One region of the Actinoplanes sp. G11-F43 genome, then DNA from elsewhere that is predicted to be linked to it. Evidence: riboswitches for the same ligand, from Rfam matches in the RefSeq annotation. Region 1 holds a riboswitch; each other region holds the start of a gene.
What was found. A riboswitch is a leader RNA that binds a small molecule or an ion and turns the genes downstream of it on or off. The one in region 1 is predicted to bind cyclic di-AMP.

Region 1 (4,913 bases):
GCATGGGCGCCCGGCTGCGGTTCTCCATCGCCGCCGCGAAGCAGCACGACGTGCTGCTGATCGACGAGGCGCTGGCCACCGGCGACGCCAAATTCCGCAAGCGCAGCGAGCAGCGGGTCCGTGAGCTGCGCGGCCAGGCGGGCACGGTGTTCCTGGTCAGCCACAGCGAACAGTCGATCCGGGACACCTGCGACAGGTGCATCTGGCTGGAGGCCGGCACGATCCGCGCCGACGGCCCGACCGCCGACGTGATGAAAGAGTACGAGGCCTACACCCGCAGGTGATAGGCCTCGTAGCCGCCGGCGCGTGCGGTCAGCCGTCGATCGACAGATGCACGTGGTTGGTGTGGTCGCTGGACGGGTCGCCGCCCGCCCCGCTGTAGGCCCGCCAGCCACTGCTCGGTAGCCAGATCCGGCGGTACCAGATCACGTAGAGCACATCGAGCTTGCCGGCGTTGTTGATGAAGTAGTTCGCCAGGTTGTCGCCATAGCGCTTGTCCGCACCGGTGGCGTCGCCGCCGAAGGTGCCCTTCTCGGAGGAGAAGTCACAGGCCCGGCCCTTGGGGTGCTCACCGCTGTTCTGGGTGCGCCAGCACTTGGTGAATCGGGTGAACCCGGCGGACTTGGCCTGCTTCAGCGCGTGCAGGGTGCGCGGGGTGAGGCAGCCGCCGGTGCCGGTCGGGTCGGTCTCGGTGCAACCCGACCCGAGATTGCCGGGAGCCGGCTGGGCGGAGGCACTGCCACCGCCGTCGGAGGAACTGCCCGCCGCGGCGCCCTGGTTCGCCTTCTTCAGCGCGGCCTCGGCGTTCTGCTTCTGCTTCGCCATCACGGTGACCTGCTTGCTCTGGTCCTTGATGGTGACGTCGAGAGCCGTCTTGGCCTTCTGCTGGGTGTCCAGGGTGGTCTTGATGTCCTGGATCGCCCGGTTCTGGTCGGTCGCCACCAGCGCCAGGGTCTCGGCCCGCCCGAGGAAGCCCTCGGCCGAGTCGGAGCCGAGCAGGGTGGCCATCGGCCCGGCGCGGCCGGCCGTGTAGGCCTGGGTCGCCAGCAGGTCGAGGGTCTTCTGCTTGGGGCCCACCTCGGCGTCCAGCCGCTTGATCTCGGCGGCCAGCTTGACCTGCTGCTCCTTGGAGGCCTTGAGCTTCTTCTGGGCCTTGACGTAGCCGCTGGAGGCCTTCTCGAGCTGCTCGATGAGGGACTTGGAGCCGCCCTCGCCGTCGTCTCCGGAGTCGCCGGGGGCGGTGAGGATGGGGGCCGCGGAGGCCGCCGTGGGGGCGTAGGCCAGTCCGCACGCGGCGACGAGCAGCGCCATCAATGCCGCTAATCGCCGCGCAGTGTTCTGCTGCACAGGCATTTCCTTCCGTCGGCCGCCGACCGGGTTAGCTGACGGGTTCGGGACGAAGGAAATCCCTACCGCTGTGCGCGGATTCACCCCGGAGAACAAATGGATCCCCGGCTCGTCATTGATGACGATTAGGCGGCGGTTCCCGCGCGGGAACCGCCACGACCATACCCACTCGATCCAAGTATCGACAGTTCTGGTACGCGTTGCATTTGCCCCGATACACGCCGTGACAGCAATTACGGATAGTCAGTGGACAGTAACGGCATTGGCCCTCACCGGGGCCTGATCCATGGCGATATCTCGGGTAAACTGGCCGCCGGTCCTGCCAGGACGGCACCGCCCCCGAGTTGCCGGCAGGCCACCGCCCAATCGTCGCGAGACGAACCGGGGAACCAGGTCACTGGGGTGTATCCGCAGTTGCGGTAGGGATTGCTTCCGTCCCGAACCCGTCAGCTAACTCGGTCGGCGGAGTCACGGAAGGAACTGTTGATGACAGCAAGTCCCCGCCGGTGGCTGATACTTGCCCTGGCACCGCTGGTGACCGCCGCGATGCTCCTGGCACCGGCCTCGCCCGCGTCCGCGGAACCCGGTGACGAGAACCCGGCGCCGTCTTCGGAGACGAAGTCGGACGGGCTCATGTCGAGCCTGATGGAGTCGACCAACCGGCGTTTCGTCTCCGCGAAGGCGGCCGTGGCCGCCTCCACCAAGAACCAGAAGAAGCTGGCCGGCGAGATCAAGGCGGCCGAGTCCCGCCGGGACGTGCTGATCCCCGAGGTCAACTCGATCGCCCGTCAGCAGTACCTGACCGGCAACCTGAGCACCGTCACCTTCCTGCTGGACAGCAGCTCCTCGGACGACTTCCTGAGCAAGGCGGTCTCGCTCGAGGAGATCAACACGCTGCACGACAAGAAGCTGAGCGAGCTCAACGCGGTGATCGAAGAGGTCACCAGCAAGAAGGCGGCTCTCGACGCCGAACTCAAGAACGAGAAGCAGCAGCTCGACGTCCTGGCGAAGCAGAAGGAATCGGCCGAGAAGCAGCTCGACCTGGTCGGCGCCAGCACCGGCATCAACCAGACCGTCAACCAGGGCCTGGTGGACGCCAAGTCGGACAAGGCGAAGGCCGCGCCGCGCAACTCCAGCGGGGGCTTCTCCGCCGAGGGATGCACCGAGAAGGACCCCACCACCAGCGGTTGCATCACCAAGCGCACGCTGAACATGTACAAAGAGACCAAGAAGGCCGGCTTCGACATGTTCGTCGGGTGCTTCCGCACCGGCGGGCCGTTCGAGCACCCCAAGGGCCGGGCCTGTGACTGGTCGTTGCAGAAGAGCGGATTCTCCTCGGCGGACAGCACCAAGGAGATGAAGTACGGCAACAACCTCACCGCGTTCCTGGTACGGAACGCCGACGCACTCGGGATCTACTACGTGATCTGGTACAAGCAGATCTGGTTCCCGGCGTCGGGCTGGAAGGCGTACCACGGTGTCAGTGATCACACCGACCACGTACACGTCTCCATGCTGTAACGACACGTAGAAAAGCGCCCCCGCCCTCTTCCACGAGAGCGGGGGCGTTTTCCTTGTGGTCGGTCAGTGCACCGCGCGGCGGACCGGGGCCCGGCCGTGCGGCTGGACCGGCGCCGGGCCGGCCGGCACCGCGGCGGGGATCGGCATGGTCACCGGGCGGACCTGGGTGACCTCGATCTCCTTACCGTGGTGCAGCAGGGTCAGCCGGGCCTGCCCGCCACCGTTGCGCAGCGAGTAGGTCACCTCGTCCGCAGTGACGCTCACCCGCAGCCGCAGCTCCCGCCAGAGCAGCGAGAACTCCAGGTTGTTGATCCGGCTGGGCAGCCGCGGCGCGAAGCTGAGCTGGCCGTTGAAGTCCCGCATGCCGCCCAGCCCGGCGACCAGCGAGATCCAGGTGCCGGCCAGCGACGCCACGTGCACGCCGTCCCGCGCGTTCTGGTGCAGGTCGTGCAGGTCCATCAGGGCGGCCTCGCCCAGATAGTCGTGGGCCAGCTCCAGGTGCCCGGTCTCGGCCGCCAGGACGGCCTGGATGCAGGCGGACAGCGACGAGTCCCGGACGGTCCGGGCGTCGTAGTAGGCGAAGTTGCGCACCTTCTCCTCCGGCGTGAACGCGTCACCCCGGATGTACATCGCCATCACGATGTCGGCCTGCTTGATGACCTGCTTGCGGTACAGGTCGAAGTACGGGTAGTTGAGCAGCAGCGGGTACCCCTCCGGCGGGGTGTTCTCGAAGTCCCACTCCTGCAGCCGGGTGAAGCCCTCGCACTGCTGGTGCACACCCAGTTCCTTGTCGTACGGCAGGTGCACGGCAGCCGCCGCGTCCCGCCACGACGCCGTCTCCTCGTCGTCCACACCCAGCTTGCGGGCCAGGTCCGGATGCCGCTTGCAGGCCTCGACCGCGGTCATCAGGTTCTGCTGCGCCATCAGGTTGGTGTAGATGTTGTCGTTCACGATGGCGGTGTACTCGTCCGGACCGGTGACACCGTCGATGTGGAAGCGCCCGTGCCGGTCGTGGTGCCCCAGCGAACGCCACAGCCGCGCGGTCTCCACCAGCAGCTCCAGGCCGACCTCACGCTCGAAGTCGTAGTCGCCGGTGGCCTGCACGTACCGGCGGACCGCGTCGGCGATGTCGGCGGCGATGTGGAAGCCCGCGGTGCCGGCCGGCCAGTACCCGGAGCACTCCTGACCGCGGATGGTCCGCCACGGGAACGCCGCGCCCTGCAGACCGAGCGTCTGCGCCCGCTCCCGGGCCAGGTCCAGGGTCGAGTGCCGCCAGCGCAGCACGTCGGCCGCCGCGGACGGCTGGGTGTAGGTCAGGGCGGGCAGCACGAAGGTCTCGGCGTCCCAGAAGGTGTGGCCGTCGTACCCCGGTCCGGTCAGGCCCTTGGAGCCGATCGGGCGCTGCTCGGCCCGGGCGCCGGCCTGCAACGTGTGGAAGAGGCCGAAGCGGACCGCCTGCTGGACCTCCGGGTCACCCTCGACCTTGACGTCGGAGTGGTCCCAGAACGCGTCCAGGTAGTCCTCCTGCTGCTGGACCAGGCCGTCCCAGCCGTCCAGCCGGGCGCTGGCCAGAGCCGCGCCGACCTGGTCGCGCAGGGCCGGCAGCGAGCGCATGCTGGACCAGCCGTAGGCGGCCAGCTTGACCACCCGCAGCGTCTGGCCGGGCTCCAGCCGGCAGGCCACCGTGGTGCGCAGCCAGTCCGGGTGGCCCTCGGTGGTGATGGCGTGCCGGCCCGGCGTCTCCACCAGGTGCTCCATCGCCGCGGCCATCCGCAGATCGCTGGCCTTGGTCTTGTGCACCAGGATGCCGCCGGTGCGCTGCTCCAGCATCTCCTCGGCCTGCAGCGGCCGGTCCAGCACCGCGGCCACCCGCGGGTCCTTGCTCATCGGCGGCAGCTGCTCGTTGGCCACCAGCTCGGACTGCAGGATCAGCCGGGCCGCGGTGTCCAGCGGCTCCACCTCGTAGAGGAAGGCCACCACGGCGCGCTGGGTGAAGGAGACCAGGCGGATGGTGCGCACCCGCACGCCCTGCCCGGACGGCGACA
Region 2 (4,913 bases), on a different contig from region 1:
CTGCAGAACCGCCTCGGCGTGCCCGCCCAGACCCAGCGTGAAGTCGACGTGGACGGCACCCGGCAGCCTGAGGGCGGGATCGAGCAGTTCCAAGCAGCGCTCGAGCAGCACCGGCACGTGTGTGCCTCGCGGCTCCCCCATGTCAAACCCCCATGCCGTACCGGCTCGCGTCTCACTCGTCTGTTCCATGTTGCTGTCCGGCCCGGTCGCCCGTCCGTACCGCCAGATCCCCATCCGCTCTCATGACCCGCGCCGGCGAACCGGCCCGGACACGCGCCTGGCGCCGGGGAAGAGGCGCCAGGAGCGGGAGCGGCTGGAGATCTCGAGGTACGGCGAGAGTGGCTTCCGGGCCGAACCGACGGCCCACCGAGTGCCACGCCCTACAGTCCGCCGGGCAGCACCCCCTCCTCGATGTCGGCGAAGTCTTCCTCGCTCGCCGAGAGGTAGTCGTCCCAGGACTGCTTGTCCCAGATCTCGACCCGGGTGCTCGCACCGATCACCACTAGATCGCGACCAAGACTGGCATACTCCCGCAAATGGACCGGAATCGTCACCCGGCCCTGCTTGTCGGGCACTTCATCGTGGGCACTCGCGAAGAACACCCGGCTATAAGCCCGAGCGGCCTTGTTGGTGACCGGAGCCTCACGTAGCTGACCGGCGATGCGCTGGAACTCCGGCATCGGGAACACGTAAAGACAGCGCTCCTGCCCCTTCGTGATCACGACACCTCCCGCCAGCTCATCACGGAACTTAGCCGGAAGGATCAGCCGGCCCTTCTCGTCGAGGCGCGGAGTGTGCGTGCCGAGGAACATCGGCCCCCACCCTTTGCCGTGGCGACCGCTCCATCGCGGAGGGAGTGGACCGCCGTGTCAACTCGGGCCGGCAGGTCCGGCGTCGCTCCTCCGCCCTGCCACTGCGCTCCACTCTACTCCACTTCCCTCCACCTGCAACCCGAACGCGTCCACTCCCGAGCCGTTTTCGCAGACGTTGTCGCAGCTCAACGGCGGTGGAGGGGAATGGGGGCCCGGACCATGATCCACTCCGTCCAGTTTCCGACATCGAGCGCTCCAGGTCGCAAATCCCCCGACTTGTCCCCCGGAAAAGTCCGGGCCCACGCTCGGGTGGAGGAAAGTGGAGCGACCCCGGGGAGGAAAGTGGAGTGCCGGAGGGTCGAGACAGGACCCTCGGGGCGCGTACCCGATCGGGGTGTTGAAGCAGCCCCCGGACATGCCTGTGGGGCGTGACCCGCGCCCGGGTCACGCCCCACAGAAGGCGTTGCTATTCCTTACTTACTAGAGACGCTGCGCGACAGTCCCCACTAGAGACGCTGCGCGACAGTCCCCACTAGAGACGCTGCGCGACAGTGCTCAACTACGTGCCGCTGCGCGACGGTCAGGCGACCAGCCGCTTCACGACGTAGTTCTTGCTCCAGATCTTGTGCTTGCCGACGCGCTTGCCGGTGCTCGGCGAGTCGTACATGTATCCGTTGCCGGCATAGATACCGGCGTGGTAGCCGTACGAGCCGTTACGGAAGATGATCAGGTCGCCGACCTTCTTGTTCTTCTTGGCGACCGACTTGCCGTACTTCTGCTGCGAGTTGGCCTTGTGCGGCAGCTTCTTGCCGGCGGCCTTCTTGTACACGTACTTGGTGAAGCCGGAGCAGTCGAAGCGCTTCGGGCCGGACGCGCCGTACTTGTAGAGCGCGCCCTTGTGCTTCTTGGCCTCGGCGAGGATCTTGGCGCCACTGGCGACGACCTTGACCTTGACCTTGGAGGTCACCTTCTGGTTGTACCCGGAGCCGGTGAAGACGGTCCGGACGTAGAGGGTGCTCTTGGGCTTGGCCGTCAGCGTGACCGCTTTGCTGCCGACCTTGCCGCTGTCCAGGTTGCGCCACGCGCCGTTGCTGTAGCCCTGGAGACGGACGGTGCCCTTGGCGACCTTGCCGGTGGCCGGGTCGATCACCTTGGCGGTGACCTTGAGGGTGGAACCCCATTTGAGGTTCCGGGTGCTGGTCGTGGCGGCCAGCTTGGGGGTGACCTTCGCGGCGGCCGACGAGGCGGCGACCGGGGTGACGGCGGTGGTCGACGCGGCCGCGGCGGGCGAGGCGGCGATCAACTGGCCGGCACAGAGGCAGAGACCCAGAGACAGTGCGACGGTGCCGGGGCCGAATGCGGGCATGCGGCGGCGACGGCTCGAACTGTGTTCGTGCACGGTAGAGATTTCCCTCCGGCACGCCTGCGAGGTTAGCTGTCGGGTTCGGGCGGAAGGGCTTGCCCGGCCGCGGGTGGGCGGCTTCACCCCAAGGTTTCTCCCTGGGTGCGGCTCGCCGTGAAGCGAGTCGCGGGGAGAGACCGCGAATGGGTCCCCCGTCCCTGCCCCCGATTGCCTTGGTTGTCGGCTTGCTTGCTGTGTCGCACCGTCCGGCCCGGGGCAGGGCTCGGCGTGAACCGATCCGGTGCGGCCGGCGGCGGTGTGCTGCCGGCTGATCCTTGGTACCCGACTCGGCCCATGATCGTCAGCATGAGGACGATCACCCTAGGTAATCGACACAAAAGCTCATGTCCAATTTGTAAGCTCCGGAAAACAAATGCCGCGACGCAAAGTGATCGGTTCACTACAAGCAGTCGAAGGTTACGGGTGAATCAGAACACACAATTAGTTGAGCACCACGTCCGAAAAGCCCGGACCGGGGAAAACTCCGAATAGGCCGTGATCTTGATGGTCTGGCAACGCGACGTAACCTTCGAGTCCGGTACCCTCGCTGGCGTGACGGACGGAATGCCTCTCATCGCCAAGGTCGCGACCTCGGTGTCGAAGACCGCTGCGGCGCTCTCCAGGGCCGCGGGCCGCGGCGACGGTTCGGTGATCGGTGGCTGGATCGGCCTCAAGATCGACCCCGACCTGCTCGCCCACCTCGCGGCCGGACGCGCCGTCGCGCTGGTCTCCGGCACCAACGGCAAGACCACCACGACCCGCTTCACCGCGGCCGCCGTCGGGGTCCTCGGCCGGGTCGCCACCAACGGTTACGGCGCCAACATGCCGACCGGCCACACCTCGGCGCTGGCCAAGGAGGGGCACACCCCGTTCGCCGTGCTGGAGGTGGACGAGCACTACCTGGCCCAGGTCATCGACCAGACCAAGCCCAAGGTGGTGGCGCTGCTCAACCTCTCCCGCGACCAGCTGGACCGGGCGAAGGAGGTGGCGATGATGGCGCAGATGTGGAAGACCAAGCTCGCCTCCCACCCGGAGATCAAGGTGGTCGCCAACTGCGACGACCCGCTGGTGGTGTGGGCGGCCAGCGGCAGCCCGCAGGCCACCTGGTTCAGCGCCGGCCAGCGCTGGCTGGACGACTCGTTCGTCTGCCCGGAGAGCGGCCACCCGATCGAGCGCGCCCAGGGCGACTGGTGGTGCACCGGCTGCCCGCTGCGCCGGCCGCGCCCGCAGTGGGTGGTCGAGGACGAGGGTGTGATCGACCCGCGCGGTGACTGGCACCTGGTCAAGCTGCAGCTGCCCGGCCGGGTCAACGTGGGCAACGCGGCCACCGCGCTGGCCGTCGCCGCCGAGTTCGGGGTCCGCCCGATCGAGGCGCTGCGCCCGCTCGCCGGGGTGGCGTCGATCGCCGGGCGCTACGCCCAGGTGGACAAGGACGGCCGCAACATCCGGCTGCTGCTGGCGAAGAACCCGGCGAGCTGGCTGGAGGCCTTCGACATGGCCGACCAGGCGCCGACACTGCTCTCGATCAACGCCCGGGACCCCGACGGGCTGGACACGTCGTGGCTCTGGGACGTCGACTTCTCCCCGCTGCGCGACCGGCCGGTGCTGATCACCGGGGACCGGGCGTACGACCTGGCCGTCCGCCTCCAGGTGAACCAGGTGCAGTTCCGGCACGTACAGACTTTCGACGAGGCGCTCCGGTCCGTGCCGCCCGGCCGTCTCGAAGTGATCGCCAACTACACGGCGTTCCAGGACATCCGAGCGGAGTTGGACCGTGTCAACTGAGGCCCTGCGGATCGTGTGGATCTACCCCGATCTGCTCTCGACCTACGGCGACCGCGGCAACCTGCTGATCCTGGCCGCCCGGGCGGCGGCCCGGGGCATCCCGGTGGAGACCTACGAGGTCCGCTCGGATCAGCGGATGCCCAACTCGGCCGACATCTACCTGATCGGCGGTGGCGAGGACGGCCCGCAGGCGCTGGCCGCCCAGCGCCTGCTCGCCGACGGCGGTCTGCACCAGGCGGTCCACCAGGGCGCCGCGGTATTGTCGATCTGCGCGGGTTACCAGTTGCTCGGTCACTCGTTCTTCGCCAAGGGGGCGAAGTGCGCCGGGCTGGGCCTGCTCGACGTCCACTCGGACCGGGGTGAGACCCGGGCGGTGGGCGAGCTGCGCGGCGACATCGACCCCCGGCTGGGGCTGCCGGCGCTGACCGGTTTTGAGAACCACGGCGGCCGCACCCACGTCGGCCAGCACGCCGCACCGCTGGCCCGGGTCACCGCGGGCATCGGCAACGACGGTCAGACCGAGGGCGCCTGGGCCGGCAAGATCCTCGGGACGTATTCGCACGGCCCGGCGCTGGCCCGCAACCCAGCCATCGCCGATCTGCTCCTGAAATGGTCCACCGGCGCGGATAGGCTCACGCCGCTCGACGACACGTGGAGCGAGAAACTCCGCAACGAGAGGCTGGCCGCGGCGAGCCCGGCATGACTTCCTGAATCGACGACGATGGGGCGGTAGGCCTGTATGACCGACAACCTGAACGCCTCGGCGCCGAGTTCCTCCGGCTGGAAGCGGCGTGCTGTCCGCTTCACCCTGCTGGGGCTCGGTGTCGGCGCTCTCGCCGTCGGTGCGGCGGTCCTGCCGCTGCGGGAGATCGGTGACACGGTGGTGTCGCTCGGCCCGGCCGCCGTGGTCGCGG
Region 3 (4,913 bases), on a different contig from region 1:
GCGGATCCATCGCCGGGAGGAAACGCACCCCGGCCGGTCGCGGCGCCGACTCCAGCAGACCGGTGGCACCGGCCGGCAGCCAGGCCCGCCGGCCGTCCACCCGCACCTCGGCCAGATCGGCCGGCCACACCCGTTTGAGCACCGTGGCGGTGGTGCCCAGATACTTCGCCACCTCACCCGGGCCGGCCGGGCCGAGGAAGCGCAGGTAGGTCTCGATCAGGCGGCCGGCGCCGGCGTTCGCGGCCGGGATCGGTGGCGCGCCGGGGATCGGGCCGAGCGTCGCGTCCCGGCCCCGGGAGATCACCTCCACCCCGCCGGCCAGGCCGGCCTGCTGCCAGACGTTGCCGGCCACGTGCCGGGCCGCGCAGGCCGCGCAGTCGTACGTCACCTCGACCGGAACCCGCCGGCTCACCTCCGTGCTCGCCTCGCCGCGCGGAATGGGCCGGGTGACCACGGCCCGGAACGCCTCGGCGGTCGCGGTGAACGCCCGGACACCCAGCGCGGGCGCGTCCGGGATCTGCCCGCTCCGCATCCGGGCCGCCGCGTCGTCGTCACCGATCGGCCACAGCTGCTCCACCAGGGCCGGCAGGTCGGCGCGCCGGTGCAGGTGCGGGGCGCCGCGGGCGGCCCAGACGGTGATCAGGCGGTCGTCGGCGCCGACGTCGGCGGTGGTCCGGGCGGCGAGGGCCACGTGGGGGGAGCCAGGTGTGTACTCCTGCACACCCAGGTCGAGCAGCGGCAGGTCGGCGGGCCGGTCACCGGTGCGTCCGGCCAGCCCCTGCGCGGCGACCCGGTAGGCCATCACCCGCTCGCGATCCACCTCGATCATGGTCGGACACCCCCTCACCGCCGACCGTACCGCCGCGAGGCGACGTTCCTCCGGCGATCGTCGCGGGTGTCGGCGCGCCCCTCCACGTACTCCCAGGTGTCCAGGTGCACCGGACCGTACGGCCCGGTCTGCTGGATCGCCGGCTCGGCGGCCGGGCGGTACCCGCAGCGACGGGCCACCGACGTGCTCGCGGTGTTGCCCCGGTCGATCCGCAGCAGCAGCCGGCGCAGCCGCAGGTTGTCCATCGCGAACGCGGTGAGCAGGGAGAGTGCCGCCGAGGCCAGGCCGCGGCGGCGAAAGGGCAGGCCGACCAGATAGCCCAGCTCGGCCTCGTGGGCGTCGGCCCGCACGTTGAAGAGCAGCACCTCACCGAGCGGCCGGCCGCCGTCGGTGGTGATCGCGAGCTGGATCCGGCTGCCGTCGAGCCGGCCCCGGTGGGCACGCCGCAGATAGGCCAGCCCGGCCTCCACGTCGAACGGCGACGGCCGCAGTGTCCAGCGGGCGATGTCCGGCTCGTCCAGCAGCGCCACCAGATCGTCGAGATCCTCCCAGCGCCACTCGCGCAGGACGATGCCGTCCCCCGTCAGCCTCAGCGGGTAGGGCAGCGGGCTGACGGTCACCCCTGAATCGTGCCGGTAATTGCACCTTTAGTGCTAGTGGTCTTCGATGCGATCCGGGTCAGATCCTTGATACCGCTTTCGGCCGTTTCGGGTTAGGCCTCACCAGCGGTGATCTCCAATCCGGCGGCGCGCAGCCGGTCGACGAGGGCGTCGCCGATGCCGGTGGCCGGGGTCAGCACCCCACCGTCGGACTCCGGCAGACGATCCCGGTCCAGGGCCAGGGCCAGGGCGGATTCGCCGAGCATGACAGCCGTCGCGGCATACCCGGGATCGCCTTCGGCCCGGACCCGGGAGCGGTAGCGCGCCCCGGTCGTGGTGGTGGCGAAGATGTCCACGGTGAAGTGTCCATTGCGGCGGGTGGCCTCGTCCGGGCCGGTGCCGGGGGCGGGCAGGAGCCGGTCCAGCACGAACCGGACCGGCGGCACGGTCAGGCCGACGACCAGGCCGGTCATCAGGATCTTGGTGGCCCGGGCGAGGACCGGGGAGGCGGCGGAGGTGCCGACGCTCATCACCTCGCGGTAGCGGAACCCGCGGCCGTACGCCCACCCGCGCAGCGCGTTGCTCCGGCGCACCACCCGGGTGTTGTAGGAGGCCATCACGAACGGCGCCAGATGCCCGCGCAGTGTCGGGTGCACCGCGGAGCCGGGCAGGGTGAGCATGTCCGGCTGGCGGCCCAGGTCGGGTTCGGCCTCCCGGTCGGGGCTCAGCGAGTACGGGCTGGCGCCGATCCGCCGCAGCCGCCGGTCCCGTTTCATCTCGTCGATCTGGTGCCGCATCGAGTCGATGGTGCCGCCGCTGATCCCGCCGCGCATGCTGGTCACGACCAGTGTGGTGTCGGTGAGTTCGCCGGCGCCGTCGGCGCGGACCCGCTCATGCAGGACGTGCACCCCGATATCGGACGGGATCGAATCGAAGCCGCAGGAGTGCACGATCCGTGCACCGGTGCGCCGGGCGGTCTCATGGTTGTCGTCGATGCTGTCCCGGGCGAACAGCACCTCACCGGTCAGATCCACGTAGTCGGTGCCGGTCTCGGCGCAGGCGCGGGCCAGTGCCCGGCCGAACTTCGCGTACGGCCCCACGGTGGTCACCACCACCCGGGTCCGGGCGGCCATCGTGGTCAGGGCCCCGGTGTCGTGCGCGTCGGCGACCACGATGGGCAGTTTCAGGCCGAGCCGTTCCAGTCGCTGCGCGGACCGGCCGGCCAGCGCGAGCCGGGTGCCCTCCGGGGCGCTGCCGGCCAGATGCTTCGCCACCAGCGCTCCGACGAAACCCGAGGCACCGTAGACGATCACGTCGAACTCGCGCTGTCGATCGCTCATGGCTGCCGATTGTGCACCCTCCGTGGAGGGTTGGGTACCCGGCGCGGCGCGCCGGGATCAGCACGTTATCCACACAAAGGAAGATCAAAGCAGCTAATTTGTGACCAACAACTCCATTGCGACGGCCCGCACCACGCGGGCACCGCCGACCGGTAACGCCGAGTCCTGCCGCCGGTCGCGGATCTACACGAAACAGGCACGGAGCGGGGGACCCACACGTTCCTCGGCGCTACGGCGCCTCGGGGTGAAGCCGCCACGCGCGGCCGGGCACCTCTGCCCGAACCCGACAGCTGACCTCGCAGGCGTGGAGGAGAAAGCTCATGGTTCAGACAAGTGCACAGTTGAAGCGCGTCATCGGACTGACGATCGCGTGTGTCGCCGGAAGCGCCGTGCTGTCCGGGCCGGCCTCGGCCGTTCCCGCCGACATCAACTGGGACGCGATCGCGCGCTGCGAATCCGGTGGCAACTGGCGCATCAACACCGGCAACGGCTACTACGGCGGCCTGCAGTTCAGCCATGGCACCTGGCGGGCGTACGGCGGCGGCCGGTACGCCAGCACCGCCAACCGGGCCAGCAAGTCGGAGCAGATCCGCATCGCCGAGCGGGTGCTGCGCGGGCAGGGCATCGGCGCGTGGCCGACCTGCGGGCGCCGGCACGGCTACCAGCCCGCCTCCCGGGCCAAGAAGCGCACCTCGCACGTCCGCAAGGCCTCGAACGGCTCGTACGTGGTCCGCCGCGGCGACACCCTGGCCGGGATCGCCGACCGGTACGACGTGCGGGGTGGGTGGAAGGCGCTCTACCGGGCCAACGCCGGCACCCTGCGCAGCCCGCACCGGCTGGTGGTGGGGCAGCGCCTGAAGCTCTGAGCGAAGCCGGCCGGCCGCTCCGCGAGTGCGGGGCGGCCGGTGCGCGCATGGTGGGCCCGGCGCGACTTGAACGCGCGACCTACCGCTTAGGAGGCGGTTGCTCTATCCACTGAGCTACGAGCCCATGCTGATCTGTGCTGAGGGTACCAGGACGGCTCGGCTCCGGAGGTTGACGTACTCGATGTGGCCTGATCCGCCGATCCGTGCCGGTTGACCGATTTCGTCATCGGCATACCATTCCGCGCGGGAAGTTTTCCGGGGCGTGTCGGTGGATCTACATTTCGGCGACCGTACAAAAGCGAACAATGAACGGCGGGAAAATCCTCACTCCAATGTGCAGGGCATGACCTTTCCGTTACCTATCCGATTGTCTTTCGTCACCCGAACTACCTACGCTCCGGCGGATCTACTTCGTTCGGAGGGTCCACCTCGATGCGTTCCTACATACGCAGCGTGGGTGTCGCCGGACGGTCCATCCCCGTACCGAGCCCTGCCGGGTTCCGTGCGCTGGGTGCTGCCGTCATGGCGACCGCGCTTGGTCTCAGCCTCACCGGCCCGGTTTCCGCGGCCACCGATGTGCCGTTCATCAGCGAGATCCACTACGACAACGCCGGTGCCGACACCGGCGAGGCGATCGAGATCCAGGCCCCGGTCGGCTATGACCTGAGTGGCTGGAAGATCTACCTCTACAACGGGACCGGCGGCGTCACCTACAACCCGACCACGACGCTCAGCGGTGTGGTCCCGTCGTCCGGTGTGGTCGTCACCGAATACCCGGTCAACGGTCTGCAGAACGGTGACCCGGACGGCGTCGCGCTGGTGCAGCCGGACGGCACGGTCAGCGAGTTCATCAGCTACGAGGGCACCTTCACCGCGACGAACGGCCCGGCCGCGGGCCGGCTCAGCGTCGACATCGGAGTGGCCCAGACCGGCTCCTCGCCGGCCGGCCACTCACTGCAGAAGATCGACGGCAAGTGGACCGGGCCGGCGGCGAACAGCTTCGGCAAGGTCAACACCGCGCCGGCCACCCCCGAGGAGCCGGAGGAGCCGGGCGAGCCCGGCGCCGGCTGCGAGACCGCCGTCACCCACACGATCGCCCAGGTGCAGGGCACCGGTTCGGCGACGCCGCTGGCCGGTCAGGTGGTCACCGTCGAGGGCGTGGTCACCGCCGACCACCGCACCGGTGGCTACAACGGCATCTACATCCAGACGGCGGGCAGCGGTGGGGACCGTCCGGTCGCCGCGGGCACCCCCTCCGAGGCGATCTTCGTCTACCTGA

Region 2: it holds a riboswitch for cyclic di-AMP, as region 1 does, so the genes downstream of both, ACQ0O7_RS01390 (C40 family peptidase) here and ACQ0O7_RS08100 (coiled-coil domain-containing protein) in region 1, are expected to answer to the same signal.
Region 3: it holds a riboswitch for cyclic di-AMP, as region 1 does, so the genes downstream of both, ACQ0O7_RS03940 (transglycosylase family protein) here and ACQ0O7_RS08100 (coiled-coil domain-containing protein) in region 1, are expected to answer to the same signal.

Annotation. Positions count from the first base shown of each region.
Region 1 covers NZ_JBNZCE010000006.1:160,357-165,269, reverse strand. Annotated here, with positions in the region: gene ACQ0O7_RS08110 (ABC transporter ATP-binding protein) at 1-284, shown strand, start outside; gene ACQ0O7_RS08105 (coiled-coil domain-containing protein) at 313-1,353, opposite strand; cyclic di-AMP (ydaO/yuaA leader) riboswitch at 1,352-1,489, opposite strand; cyclic di-AMP (ydaO/yuaA leader) riboswitch at 1,697-1,829, shown strand; gene ACQ0O7_RS08100 (coiled-coil domain-containing protein) at 1,834-2,868, shown strand; gene ACQ0O7_RS08095 (glycoside hydrolase family 65 protein) at 2,932-4,913, opposite strand, start outside.
Region 2 covers NZ_JBNZCE010000002.1:112,637-117,549, reverse strand. Annotated here, with positions in the region: gene rsmH (16S rRNA (cytosine(1402)-N(4))-methyltransferase RsmH) at 1-234, opposite strand, end outside; gene mraZ (division/cell wall cluster transcriptional repressor MraZ) at 381-812, opposite strand; gene ACQ0O7_RS01390 (C40 family peptidase) at 1,393-2,178, opposite strand; cyclic di-AMP (ydaO/yuaA leader) riboswitch at 2,218-2,410, opposite strand; gene ACQ0O7_RS01385 (MurT ligase domain-containing protein) at 2,779-3,999, shown strand; gene ACQ0O7_RS01380 (type 1 glutamine amidotransferase) at 3,989-4,702, shown strand; gene ACQ0O7_RS01375 (TVP38/TMEM64 family protein) at 4,739-4,913, shown strand, end outside.
Region 3 covers NZ_JBNZCE010000004.1:34,357-39,269, forward strand. Annotated here, with positions in the region: gene ACQ0O7_RS03925 (DNA glycosylase AlkZ-like family protein) at 1-829, opposite strand, end outside; gene ACQ0O7_RS03930 (GNAT family N-acetyltransferase) at 844-1,449, opposite strand; gene ACQ0O7_RS03935 (saccharopine dehydrogenase family protein) at 1,542-2,768, opposite strand; cyclic di-AMP (ydaO/yuaA leader) riboswitch at 2,915-3,088, shown strand; gene ACQ0O7_RS03940 (transglycosylase family protein) at 3,089-3,634, shown strand; tRNA gene ACQ0O7_RS03945 (tRNA-Arg) at 3,683-3,758, opposite strand; gene ACQ0O7_RS03950 (ExeM/NucH family extracellular endonuclease) at 4,157-4,913, shown strand, end outside.